3 linked regions of the uncultured Dysgonomonas sp. genome follow. The protein of the gene in region 1 interacts with the protein of each later gene in a pairwise test. Links are inferred from orthologs where the notes say so. Each region holds a gene or a part of one and is shown in the gene's direction. Other genes may lie near its edges.

The links.
Region 2: the proteins of ftsZ (region 1) and QZL88_RS00625 interact in binary tests that used the Escherichia coli proteins (3 or more experiments, as listed by UniProt). The link is inferred for uncultured Dysgonomonas sp. from one-to-one orthologs.
Region 3: the proteins of ftsZ (region 1) and rlmN interact in binary tests that used the Escherichia coli proteins (3 or more experiments, as listed by UniProt). The link is inferred for uncultured Dysgonomonas sp. from one-to-one orthologs.

What each region holds. Positions count from the first base shown.
Region 1 is NZ_LT599032.1:2,268,442-2,272,932, forward strand. The notes cover bases 981-3,850. They hold ftsZ (cell division protein FtsZ), read left to right. Parts: upstream 981-1,704; coding sequence 1,705-2,997; downstream 2,998-3,850. Other genes in these bases: ftsA (cell division protein FtsA), read left to right, coding at 981-1,638; QZL88_RS09415 (GatB/YqeY domain-containing protein), read left to right, coding at 3,064-3,516; QZL88_RS09420 (DUF5034 domain-containing protein), read left to right, coding at 3,659-3,850. Outside these bases: QZL88_RS09400 (hypothetical protein), read left to right, coding at 1-248; more of ftsA, read left to right, coding at 307-980; more of QZL88_RS09420, read left to right, coding at 3,851-4,147; QZL88_RS09425 (hypothetical protein), read left to right, coding at 4,150-4,491. UniProt on the Escherichia coli protein: Essential cell division protein that forms a contractile ring structure (Z ring) at the future cell division site. The regulation of the ring assembly controls the timing and the location of cell division.
Region 2 is NZ_LT599032.1:145,580-150,017, forward strand. The notes cover bases 646-3,462. They hold QZL88_RS00625 (rod shape-determining protein), read left to right. Parts: upstream 646-1,449; coding sequence 1,450-2,475; downstream 2,476-3,462. Other genes in these bases: purH (bifunctional phosphoribosylaminoimidazolecarboxamide formyltransferase/IMP cyclohydrolase), read left to right, coding at 646-1,409; mreC (rod shape-determining protein MreC), read left to right, coding at 2,531-3,394; mreD (rod shape-determining protein MreD), read left to right, coding at 3,414-3,462. In the rest of the region: more of purH, read left to right, coding at 1-645; more of mreD, read left to right, coding at 3,463-3,908; mrdA (penicillin-binding protein 2), read left to right, coding at 3,890-4,438. UniProt on the Escherichia coli protein: Forms membrane-associated dynamic filaments that are essential for cell shape determination. Acts by regulating cell wall synthesis and cell elongation, and thus cell shape.
Region 3 is NZ_LT599032.1:1,886,673-1,891,221, forward strand. Bases 77-3,004 are described here. They hold rlmN (23S rRNA (adenine(2503)-C(2))-methyltransferase RlmN), read left to right. Parts: upstream 77-987; coding sequence 988-2,022; downstream 2,023-3,004. Other genes in these bases: QZL88_RS08020 (glucose-6-phosphate isomerase), read left to right, coding at 77-790; QZL88_RS08030 (hypothetical protein), read left to right, coding at 2,012-2,677; pdxA (4-hydroxythreonine-4-phosphate dehydrogenase PdxA), read left to right, coding at 2,686-3,004. Also shown: more of QZL88_RS08020, read left to right, coding at 1-76; more of pdxA, read left to right, coding at 3,005-3,768; QZL88_RS08040 (sugar phosphate nucleotidyltransferase), read left to right, coding at 3,829-4,539; QZL88_RS08045 (hypothetical protein), read left to right, coding at 4,526-4,549.

The sequences.
Region 1 (4,491 bases):
TATTTTTGCATAATGATAAGTTCTGGAACGCACAAATTGAGCAAATTGTGGTCCTACCTAATCAGGATATAAAATTAATACCCCGTGTGGGTGATCACCAGATTATTTTGGGAAACCTATATGGATATAAAGAAAGGCTGGATAAACTCTTGGCTTTTTATGAAAACGGACTTAACGAAACGGGATGGAACAAGTATTCCGTTATTAATTTGAAGTTTGACAAACAAGTTGTCTGTACAAAACGTTAAATGAAGAATAGATATTTTGCCGGTTTTATCCAAACCGGTTTATAAAGATAGGAATTATATGGAGCAATCAGGATTTATAGTAGGCATCGACTTAGGTACATCCAAGATAATTGGAGTAGTAGGTCGTAAGAACGAGCAGGGAGTGATTTCCATTCTTGCATCGGAAAGTATTCCTTCCGATTCGTGTGTAAAATACGGTGTAATATACAATATAGACGAAGCGGCAGGTAAGATTAAGAAACTTATCAACTTGCTCGAGAACAAAACAGGAAAGAAAATAGGGAAAGCGTATGTATCGGTTGCCGGAAAATCACTTCGGGCAATAGAGCATAAAGAAACCAAATTATTGGATGGAACAACGCCTATCACTTTTGCTTTGTTGGATAATCTGGAACAACAGGCGAAGCTAAATAAACCTGAGTTTTTTACTAACTACAGTGTTCTTGCTCCCGAATACTATCTGGACGGAAACTATGAAGAAGACCCTATAGATAAAATAGGCTCTACTCTCGACGGTCATTACCGTCTGGTTATAGGCCGCCCGAATATAAAGACCAATCTGGCAAAAAGTATAACCGAGAAAGCCCAGATAGAAATTGCAGGCTACATAGTAGGACCTGTTGCTGCCGGAGCGCTGGTACTTGACGAACACGACAGGCAGGCGGGATGCGCCCTAGTCGATTTTGGGGCAAGTACTACAACTCTTTCCATATACAAAGGCGGTTTGTTGCGGTTCATGTCAGTCATACCATTTGGCGGGCGTACTATAACGAAAGACGTACAGGAGCTTGGCTTCGTTTTCGAATCTGCAGAGACTTACAAAATCCGTTACGGAAAATTAGGAAAAGAGAAGAATAAGGCAGCTGCAGACGTTTCTCCCGATGTAGATTTAAGAGAACTGAACAAAGTGATACAACTCCGTCAGGATGAAATTATACTGAATGTTATCAATCAGATAAAACTATCAGGATATGCAGATGAACTGGATGCAGGTATTATCATGATAGGTGGAGCGTCTCAGATGAACGGCCTGGTCGATTACCTTGCCGAAAAATCACAACTTCCGGTAAAACGTGCAGTAGCAAAACGCGTATACATAAACAATGCAGCCGAATTGCTTCAGAATCCTTTATATACACAGGCATTGAGTCTGTTGCTTTTTGCAAATGAAAATTGCGAGAAGAAAGAAGTTGTGATGCCTAAGGTAGAACCTGTAATTGCTCCCACTCCGACCCTTACCCCTCCTGTTGAAGAGGAAGAAGAACCGGAGGAAGATACAAAGAAAAATAAAAAGCACAAGAAGCAAAAAGACGGCAAACAAACAACTTTGTTTGGCTTTTTTGAAAAAATACAGAACTTCGGAGGAACAATGTTCAACGACGAAGAGTAAATGCAGTAATAAGTAAAATAAATATAAGCTAACAGCTATCAGCTAAAAATAAACAACCTCTAAAATATGGATGAAAAAATACTTGATTTCCAGTTTCCAAAGAAAACCCAAACTATAATAAAAGTAATTGGTGTAGGAGGTGGCGGTGGTAACGCCGTGAATCATATGTACAACGAAGGAATACACGATGTATCGTTTGCATTGTGTAACACAGATAATCAGGCTCTTTGCGAATCTCCTGTAGAAACCCGTGTCCAGCTGGGACGGAAAACAACGGAAGGCCTTGGAGCGGGCAACCGTCCGGAAGTAGCCAAAGCTGCGGCGGAAGAAAGTCGCGACGATCTGGAAAGACTGCTTAACGACGGTACCAGAATGGCCTTCATCACTGCCGGTATGGGAGGTGGCACAGGTACAGGTGCAGCACCTGTAGTAGCACGTATTGCCAAAGATATGGGAATCCTTACAGTAGGAATTGTGACTATTCCGTTTGTTTTCGAAGGCCGTAAAAAGATAATACAGGCTCTTCGCGGCGTTGAAGATATAGCGAAGAATGTAGACGCATTGCTCGTTATCAACAATGAGCGACTGATAGATATATATGCGGACCTTACTATTCCGAATGCCTTTGCAAAAGCGGATGATACATTGACTATCGCGGCAAAAGGCATCGCTGAAATAATCACCGTACACGGTCATATCAATCTTGACTTTGCCGATGTGAAAACAATACTCAAAGATGGCGGGGTTGCCATCATGAGTAGCGGATACGGTGAAGGTGAAAGCCGTGTGGAAGATGCGATTGTAAACGCGCTACACTCTCCGTTGTTGAATAACAATGATGTATTTGATGCCAAGAAAATATTATTCAATATATATTCAAGCGACGAGAATCCTCTTATTGTAGAAGAGATGGAAGCTGTAGCTAATTTTATGAAACGCTTCGGCCCAGAAATCGAAGTAATCTGGGGTACAGCTACCGATAAGAAACTGGGAGAAAAAGTGAAGATAACTCTCCTTGCTACAGGATTTGGTATGTCCAGCATTCCGGGTATAGATGAGCATTACCGCGAAATGACAGAAGAGGAGGAGATGCTCGAAGAAGAACGTATAAGGACAGAGGAAGAAGAAAAACGCCGCATTAACGAGATGATAGAAAAGCACTACGGAAAAGACGGTGTGCAGACAATGGCGGTAAGAACATCTTTCTTTACCCCAAAGCCGATTATCTTATCTACGGAAGAACTGGATAATGACCGCATTGTGGATGCGCTGGAAAATACTCCTGTATTTAAGCGTGACGATAAATTTAATCCGGGAGAATATAAGCCCGAAGCAAAGAAACCGGGGGAACTATTCTGATTCGATAGTGTTACATTTGACCCTTTCTGTTACTTAATAAAACAATATAATAAAAAACATATAACCATGAACTTATTCGATCAAGTTAGTGAAGGAATAAAAGATGCAATGCGTGCGAAAGATAAAGTAAGACTGGAAGCATTGCGTGGTGTCAAAAAAGAATTCATAGAGGCCAAAACTGCAAAAGGGGCTAATGATGAACTTTCCGACGAAGCGGCTATCCAGATACTTCAGAAGATGGCTAAGCAACGTCGCGACAGTGCTGCTATCTATACCACACAGAACCGTGCAGACCTTGCCGAAAACGAACTGGCAGAACTGGCAGTTATAGAAGCATTTCTCCCTAAACAATTATCGCAGGACGAACTGGATACTAAAATCGGTGAAATCATCGCTCAGGTTGGAGCAACTTCACCTGCCGATATGGGCAAAGTAATGGGTGTAGCTACAAAGGCATTAGCAGGAGTTGCAGCAGGTAAAGCTATTTCCGAGACGGTTAAGAAGCTATTGAGCAAATAAAATAGATGGGGATAATCTATACAATATAAGAGCAGGGTGTAATAAACATCCTGCTTTTTCGTTTTTATATTGCGTTTTAAATCTGTAAAATCAGAATATTTATATTATACTTGTATAGCCTAATCTAAAAAATGTACTGACTATGAAATTGAAAATTTCCCTGTATTTATTAATTTCTTTCCTATTCCTTTTGAATACAGCGATGAGCTGTGATGAAAAAGAGGGTGGAGAGCCTAAAGCCGTAACCATAAAGGCTATAGAACTTTATAATATCAACAATGAAGGTCAGGGGCCAGTTATTTCTGATGAACCTATAAAAAAAGAAGCCTACATGATCGGTATCCGCTATTTGATTGAAGAGAATGAAGAAACAACAGGACTTTACTATAGAGTAAGCGATAATATCAAGTCGGAACAAATAGTATCTAATGTGGATATAGGAGAAGAATATCCTGCCGGGAGTGATATATCCGGTTTGTTTACAAAGACTTCATATACTTCAATACTGCTGGACAACGCTTTTGTTTTAAAGAAATCAATCCCTGCCGGAACTTATTCTTTTAAAGTGATTTTAACGACTAAGGAAGACAAAGTGATGGAGGCCAGTACCAATCTGATAGAATTATATTAATAATGAAGAAGATGTTATTTTTCATCATGGGTCTGATTGTGTTTTCGAGTAGCCATGCGCAGGAAAAGAAATTTTGGTTGGATTTTGAGGTAGAACAAACCTTCGGATTGAATCAGTGGTTCGACAATGAGGATATAAATAAAGGATTGAGGAAAAACAGGACGACAGATTTGAAAAGCAGAATAAATTTTCTAATATCCCGAAATATAGGCGTTTATTCTGATCTTTCGATATCGTTATATTCTTATAATAAGGATTATAAGAGTGCTAATTACCTTAACGAATTTGATCTTAATTCCTATTATCTCAGCAGTGACTATTTTAGTGAAAGTGACGATAATCCA
Region 2 (4,438 bases), 2.1 Mb from region 1 along the record:
GAACGAAGAGTTTCATTGAATCGTTAGGCTTACCATGCGATGCGGTGGAAGATGTAACGGGTTATACTTCTATTTTGGGTGGACGGGTAAAAACATTACATCCGAAGATATTTGGTGGTATCCTCTGTCGCAGGGAACTACCTGAAGATATGAAACAAGTGAAAGCATACGATATACAAGAAATTGATCTGGTTATCGTAGATCTGTATCCTTTCGAAGATACAGTCGCTTCAGGTGCCAGTGAACAAGATATTATAGAAAAAATAGATATAGGTGGGATCTCCCTCATTCGTGCTGCGGCAAAAAATTTCAAAGATGTAATTATCGTTGCTTCAAAACAACAATATCAACCGTTGATGAGCCTGCTTGAAGAGAAGGCTGGGAAATCGGATATTACAGATCGAAAATTCTTTGCTAAAGAAGCCTTTTCGGTATCTTCTTCTTATGATACTGCCATATTCAATTATATGGACAATAATGAAGGAACTACGTTCCGTTATGCAGAAGATAACGCCATGCATCTTCGTTATGGAGAAAATCCACATCAGAAGGGTACATTCTATGGAGACTTCAATGCTATGTTCGATCAATTACATGGCCGGGAAATATCATACAACAATTTGTTGGATATAGAATCTGCTATAAGCCTTATCAGCGAATTCGACGAAACAACGGTCGCAATATTGAAGCATAACAATGCCTGTGGTATAGCGTCACGTCCTACCGTAGTAGAAGCATGGAAAGATGCTTTGGCCGGAGATCCGGTTTCAGCTTTCGGTGGTATCATCGTCAGTAACCGGAAAATAGATAAAACAGCAGCAGAGGAAATCAATAATATCTTCTTTGAAATAGTAATTGCACCCGAATATGATAAGGATGCACTTGAAATTTTGGAACAAAAGAAAAATCGCATTATCTTAGTGCAGAAACAAGGATTGACCGGAAATAAACAATTCCGTTCGCTCTTGAATGGTGTTTTAGTACAAGATAAAGATTTAAGTATACAAACAGCAGACGATTTAAAGTTAGTAACAAACAGACCTCTGCAAGGTACAGAACTTGAAGACTTGCTGTTTGCCAACAAATTAGTGAAGCATACTAAATCGAATGCCATCATTTTGGTTAAAAATAAACAACTGTGTGCCGGAGGTACCGGACAGACTTCGCGTGTGGATGCATTGAAACAAGCGATAGAGAAGGCCAATTCTTTTGGCTTTAATCTCGATGGTTCTGTTATGGCATCCGATGCATTCTTTCCGTTTCCCGACTGTGTGGAAATAGCAGGCAATGTAGGCATCACAGCTGTAGTACAACCGGGAGGATCGGTGAAAGATAATTTATCGGTTGAATATTGTAACGAACACAATATTTCGATGGTAATGACTGGTATACGTCACTTTAAACATTAATAATTAACTGGTTAGTAAGCAAATATAAACAAGCTCAAATATGGGATTATTCTCTTTCACGCAAGAAATAGCGATGGATCTTGGCACGGCCAATACTATCATAATACATAATGGCAGAATTGTTGTAGACCAGCCCTCAGTAATAGCACTGGAACGCAAAACAGGGAAAGTTATTGCTGTAGGGGAACAGGCCAGACAGATGCACGGTAAAACCCATGAAGACATCCGTACTGTAAGACCATTGAAAGATGGTGTAATTGCAGATTTTACGGCTGCCGAACAGATGATTCGCGGATTGATAAAGATGTTCAACAATAAGAGTCGTCTTTTCTCTCCGTCGTTACGCATTGTTATTTGTATCCCTTCGGGAAGTACCGAAGTGGAGACCCGCGCTATCCGCGACTCTGCAGAACATGCAGGAGGACGCGATGTGTATATGATATACGAACCAATGGCTGCGGCTCTGGGTATCGGTATCGATGTAGAAGCGCCGGAAGGAAACATGATCGTAGATATAGGCGGTGGTACAACAGAAATCGCTGTCATTTCCTTAGGTGGTATCGTATCTAATAAATCGATAAAAATTGCAGGCGACGACCTTACTGAAGATATTCAGGAATATATGGGACGCCAACACAATATCAAAGTAGGGGAGCGTACAGCAGAAAATATAAAGATAGCTGTTGGTGCAGCTTTAACAGAGCTACCGGATGAGGAAGTTCCGGAAGATTTCATCGTACACGGACCAAACAGAATGACATCATTGCCGATGGATATTCCTGTATCATATCAAGAAATGGCTCATTGTCTCGATAAATCTTTATCCAAAATGGATTCAGCTATTCTGAGTGCTTTGGAACAAACACCTCCCGAATTATATGCTGATATTGTTCGCAATGGTATTTATCTGACAGGAGGAGGCGCTTTACTAAGAGGTCTCAGCAAGCGTTTTTCAGACAGAATAGGCATACAGTTCTACGTTGCCGAAGATCCGCTTCACGCAGTGGCTAAAGGAACAGGAATTGCCCTGAAAAATATTGAGAAATTCAATTTCTTGATGCGGTAAGGTATTCAGGATTATTTCTTATACCTAACTGATTTATAATAGATAAGAACAGATTATGCGCAACCTGATAAACTTTTTATTAAAGAATAGTTCCTGGTTTGTTTTCATTTTACTTGAAATAATCTGTTTCTATTTCGTTTTTAGCGGAAATTCGTACCAGAAAAGTGTATACTTAAACTCTTCCAATGAAATAACGGGAAGAGTTTATGCTATATCAGGAAGTATCTCTTCCTATTTTGGATTAAGAACAGAAAACCAGCAGCTTCTACAAAAAAGTGCTGAACTACAAGCTGAAATAAACGAACTGAAAGATTATATATTCACAATAGAAGCCGATTCGTTGAAAACAGAAGCTTTCCTTCGCGATTCGTTAGGACGAAGAGTTGAGCCGCATTTCGTTATTGCCCGGGTAGAAAAAAACAGTATCTCTCTTGTGGATAACTATATGATTATCAACAAAGGTAAGAATAATGGTGTACGCGCCGATATGGGTGTTGTTTCTCAACAGGGAATAGTCGGTGTTGTTATTGATGCCAGTGCCAATTATGGTATAGTGCAGCCGGTATTGAATCCACATAGTCGATTCAGTTGTAAGATATTGAATTCGAATGCTGCAGGCATACTTATCTGGGAAGGAGGAGACCCTCGTTATGCAATGCTTACCGAATATCCCAAATATGAGGATGTACAGATAGGTGATACGATTGTAACAACCGGCTTTTCAGACTTCTTTCCCGAAGGAATAATGGTAGGCACAATAGAAGAATACAAGAGTGAGACAGATGATAATTTCAACAGTTTGAAAGTGAAGTTATCTACAGATTTTGGCTCCCTCAAAAATGTTCTTCTCATTAATAATACCAATGAGGAAATAAAAGAACTGGAGAATAAGATTAAAACCAAGAATGTTAAAAAGTAGTGTCCTAAAATATGCTTTGATGTTTGTACTGCTTGTATTATTACAGGTATTGGTACTTAACAGGATTTCTTTTCTAAGTTATGCTGTACCTTTTGCATATATCTACTTTATACTAAAGTTGCCGGTCGGATTCAATAGAAATTTATCCACGTTATTGGGATTTATGCTTGGCTTCATTATTGATATCTTTTGTAATACGCCGGGTATAAATGCTGCAGCTACTACGCTTATTGGTTTCCTCTGTCGCCCTGTACAAGGATTATTCTTTATGATAGACGATTATGATGAACAAACACCCGGACTGAGACTATTAGGGGCCGCATATATGAAATTTGCATTCTTTTTGACCCTTATACACCATGTAGTATTGATCTCAATAGAGTCATTCTCATATTTCAATATAAAACTTGTCTTAATAAGGATACTACTATCTACAGTACTCACAACTATCCTTATTTTTGCATTTGAAGGATTTTCGTTAAAGCAAAAGAGTTCATGGCAAAAATCAACTTAGACCTCACTAAACGAAAATATGTTTTAGGCGGAATAGCCTGCAGCATAGTACTTATATATATAGTTCAATTATTCAATCTGCAGATAGTCAAGAGTGAATACAAAAGTTCTGCCGATGGAAATGCATTCTTTAATAGAACACTATACCCCTCGCGCGGAAAAATATCGGACAGGAACGATAAACTTCTTGTTTTTAACCAGCCTACATACGATCTTGTATACATTCCCCGCGAAGTACAGCCTTTTGATACACTCGATTTATGTAAAGCTCTTGATATCACCCGCGAACAGTTCGATAAGCGTTTGGCCGATGTAAAAGACCGCAGGCAGAATCCGGGTTATTCAACCTATACCCAGCAGACTTTTATGACCCAGCTTACCACACAGGAAAGCGGAATCCTTCAGGAAAAATTGTATAAGTTCCCTGGATTTTTCATACAAAAGAGAACTCTAAGGCAATATAACTACCATAACGCAGGCTTGTTGTTAGGCTATGTAGCAGAAGTCAGCAAGACTCAAATGGAAAACGAT
Region 3 (4,549 bases), 380 kb from region 1 along the record:
TACGCTGGCTACAAAAGAAGGATTTAAGAAATATGTAATCCCTGATAATGTAGGAGGACGCTATTCTGTGTTGACTCCGGTGGGCTTACTTCCCATCGCATTAGCAGGAATCGATATTCGTCAGTTGGTTGCAGGCGCTGCATATATGGAAAAAGAAACCGCTCCGGCTGTACCTTTCGAAAAAAACATTGCTGAAATATATGCCGTTACACGTAACGAACTATATAAGACTGGCAAGAAAATAGAAATCCTCGCTAACTTCAACCCGAAGTTGCACTACATCGCAGAATGGTGGAAACAACTTTACGGAGAGAGCGAAGGCAAGGAAAATAAAGGCATCTTCAATGCTGCTGTTGACTTTACTGCCGACCTTCACTCTATGGGACAATGGATACAGGAAGGTGAACGTTCTATCTTCGAAACTGTTATATCAGTGGCTCAACCGAACGAAACATTGACAGTGCCTACTGATGAGGAAAATCTTGACGGACTGAACTTCCTTGCAGGCAAACGCATCGATTTCGTAAACAAAATGGCTGAACTGGGCACTCAATTAGCTCACGTTGACGGAGGTGTACCAAATATCAAAGTGGAATTACCTAAGTTGGATGCATACAGCATCGGACAGTTGCTATACTTCTTCGAAAAAGCATGCGGTATCAGCGGGTATATCTTAGGAGTGAATCCATTCGACCAACCGGGAGTGGAAGCATATAAGAAAAATATGTTCGCCCTCCTTGACAAGCCGGGTTTTGAAAAGGATAGCGAAGCTATTAAGAAAAGATTATAATACAAAAGCCATTAGTAAATAAGGGTGTGTCAAAAGCAAATTGCACTATCAAATTGTTACCCTCTTTGTCATTCTGAATGCAATGAAGAATCTCGACCATCCAGACACGAGATGTTTCACTCCGTTCAACATGACAAACAGAATGTGAAAATTACTTTCGACACACCTTCATTCGCTAACAGCTATCAACTAAAAATATGATAGAAAAAAAACACTTACTCGGTATGACCATGGATGACTTCTATGGCGTGGCCGGCGAGTGCGGTCTACCCAGATTTGCTGCAAAGCAAATCGCAGATTGGGTATACAAGAAAAGAGTAACATCAATAGAGCAGATGACAAATATCTCTGTAGCAAACAGGGCTTTGTTGTCGGAAAAATACGATGTGGGAAGATATATCCCGCTCGAATTTCAGCAATCTGTAGATGGCACTGTTAAATATTTATTCAAAACGGAAAACGATAAACTTATCGAAGCCGTGATGATACCCGAAGACGACAGGGCTACGCTTTGTGTATCTTCACAGGTTGGATGTAAGATGAACTGCCTGTTTTGCATGACAGGAAAACAGGGATTTAACGGAAATCTTTCTGCCAACGAAATATTGAATCAACTTTATTCGGTTCGTGAAGCCGAAAATCTGACGAATGTTGTCTTTATGGGAATGGGTGAGCCTCTGGACAATTATGAGCAATTGAAAAAGACACTCGAAATTATGACCGCCGATTATGGCATGGCATGGAGTCCGAAAAGAATAACAGTATCTACAACCGGCGTTACGCCCAAGTTGAAACGTTTTCTGGATGAAAGCAATGCCCATCTGGCAATCAGCATCCATAGCCCGGAGAAAGATCAGAGGCTATCCATTATGCCGGCAGAAAAGGCTTTCCCTATAGCCGGGGTGATGGACTTATTAAAAGAATATGACTGGACAAAGCAACGACGCTTGTCTTTTGAATATATAATGTTTGATAATTTCAACGATTCACTCGTTCATGCCAAAGAACTGGCGCAGATGCTCAGGGGAATCGAATGCAGGGTAAATCTTATACGTTTCCATGCGATACCGAATGTGGATCTGAAAACATCGACAAAGGAAAAGATGGAGGCATTCAGGGATTATCTGACAAGTAAAGGTGTTACTTCGACCATACGCGCATCGCGCGGCGAAGATATATTTGCGGCGTGTGGCATGTTGTCGACAATGAAAAGTAAAAAGAATGAAGAATAATCAGGTTATATTTAACGGGATCCATGATGGGAAGATGACTTTGCCGAAAGACTTTGCCGTTCTTTTTCCTAAAATGACCCGGTTATTGGATAAAGCATATAAAGTAGAATTTACGCTGAACGGCAATCAGCGGTTCCGGCAGTATATATGGACGCTCAACGGCGGAAGTACTATCGGCTGGCTTTGTAAACTGGAACATTGTGTGCCCCAGGGGCGTAATATTATACCCGAGCACATTCTGCTATCCCAAAATATGGGAGGGATTGTAGAATATTGGCTCGAAGATAATACTATGGAGGCGGAGAGTTTCATAGATGCCAATCAGTTTACATTCTCGCTGGTAGATTCCACGGTCGGTATCGGAGGATGGGAACAAAACTATGCTGATGAATGTAAGTTGCAGGGTATAGAACCGATGAATACGTCCGACTTTCTGACTTTTGCTCTCGAAACGAATGGGAATACGACTTTCTATAATCATAAAACAAAAGAAGTTTTCGTTTATTTACATGACGACTATTCACCATTCGAGATTACACCACACAAAGGTCATCCGTTATGTACAATTTATCAATACGATAAAGCCCCGACTTTTGTTGACTTTGTCGAAACCCTGGCCGGACAATGGCTACAGGTTATAGAATCTAAAAACTAAATCAAACTATGATAAAAGTAGGTATAACACAAGGTGATATAAACGGGATAGGATACGAAGTTATTCTGAAAACATTTGCAGATATCCGGATGGCAGAGATGTGCATCCCTGTCATTTACGGTTCGGCAAAAGTAGCATCCTTTCATCGCAAAGCAATGGAATTACAACCTGTATCTTTCAATCAGATAAATAGTGCAAAAGATGCAGTGGTAAACAAAGTGAATATCATCAACTGTATTAATGAAGATACTAAAATCGAAATAGGGCAATCGACCGCAATAGCAGGAGAAGCAGCATATAAATCGCTTGAAAAGGCAGTTGCTGACCTTAAAAGCGGACTGATCGACGTCCTGGTGACCGCCCCTATCAACAAACATAATATTCAGCGTGAAGATTTCCATTTCCCCGGGCATACGGAATATCTTGAAGAACGGTTCGGTAAAGACGGAGATAAAAGCCTGATGATCCTTATCAAGGATTCGCTCCGTATAGCTCTTGTAACAGGGCATATCCCGTTGGCTGATGTACCGAAATCATTGACAAAGGAAAAAATAATGGACGCTGCTATCCGCTTCGAAGCCAGCCTGAAACGCGACTTCAGAATTGGGAGGCCGCGTATCGCAGTACTATCCCTTAATCCGCACGCAGGAGAAAACGGCTTACTGGGAACAGAAGAGAATGATATCATCACTCCTGCCATAAAGGAATTACAGGACAAGAAGGTACTTTGTTTTGGGCCTTATCCTGCCGATGGTTTTTTTGGGGCAGGTGAATTCGCCAAATTCGACGGTATACTGGCAATGTATCACGATCAGGGTTTAGCTCCTTTCAAGACCCTGGCCATGGAAGACGGCGTTAACTTTACAGCCGGATTACCTATTATCCGCACATCTCCGGCTCACGGAACAGCCTATGGTATAGCCGGAAAGAATGAAGCATCGGAAGAGTCTTTCCGCCAGGCCGTCTATATGGCGATAGACACTTTCGGAAACAGGATAGAATTTGATAAAGCACATGCCAACCCTTTGAAGAAACTCTATGTAGAAAGAGGCGGCGATAACGAAGTACTTGATTTGACTACTGAAGAATAATTTTTTTCACTTTCAGATTAAACCTTTTTGATTGACTTTAGTCAAAAAATATTAATATTTATGAATTATGCTATAATAGCAGCAGGAGAAGGCTCCAGACTGGCTCAAGAAGGTGTTACTTTGCCGAAGCCTTTGGTAAAGCTGGATGGCAAGGAAATGATTCGCCGTTTGATTGATATTTTCCTCAAGAATGATGCTTCTTCGATAAGTATTATTATTAACGAGGAAATGATACAGGTTCAGGATTATATATCCAAATTAAAGCTTGATGTACCGTTTAACGTTGTGGTGAAATCTACCCCCAGTTCGATGCATAGTTTTTTTGAACTGAGAAATTTCCTACGGGATGGAAAATTCTGTCTGACAACAGTCGATACCATATTCAAAGAAGATGAATTCGGCAACTTCATACAGGCTTTTGCCTCAGATGAAGATAATGACGGAATGATGGCCGTAACAGACTATATAGACGACGAAAAGCCATTATATGTGGACGTTGACAGTAAAATGAATATAAAGGGATTTCTTGATAATTCGGATAATTGTAAGTATATATCGGGTGGAATTTACGGACTCACCCCAAAAGCAATAGATACATTAGAATCCTGCCTCGAAGCAGGGCAGTCACGGATGCGCAATTTCCAACGACAGCTGGTAACTGATAACCTGAATCTGAAAGCATTTCCTTTTGTTAAGATTGTTGATGTAGACCATGCAGAAGATATTAAGAAGGCGGAGCAATTTGTAAAAAATAAAGATGTCAAAAATTAGAATAGCAGGA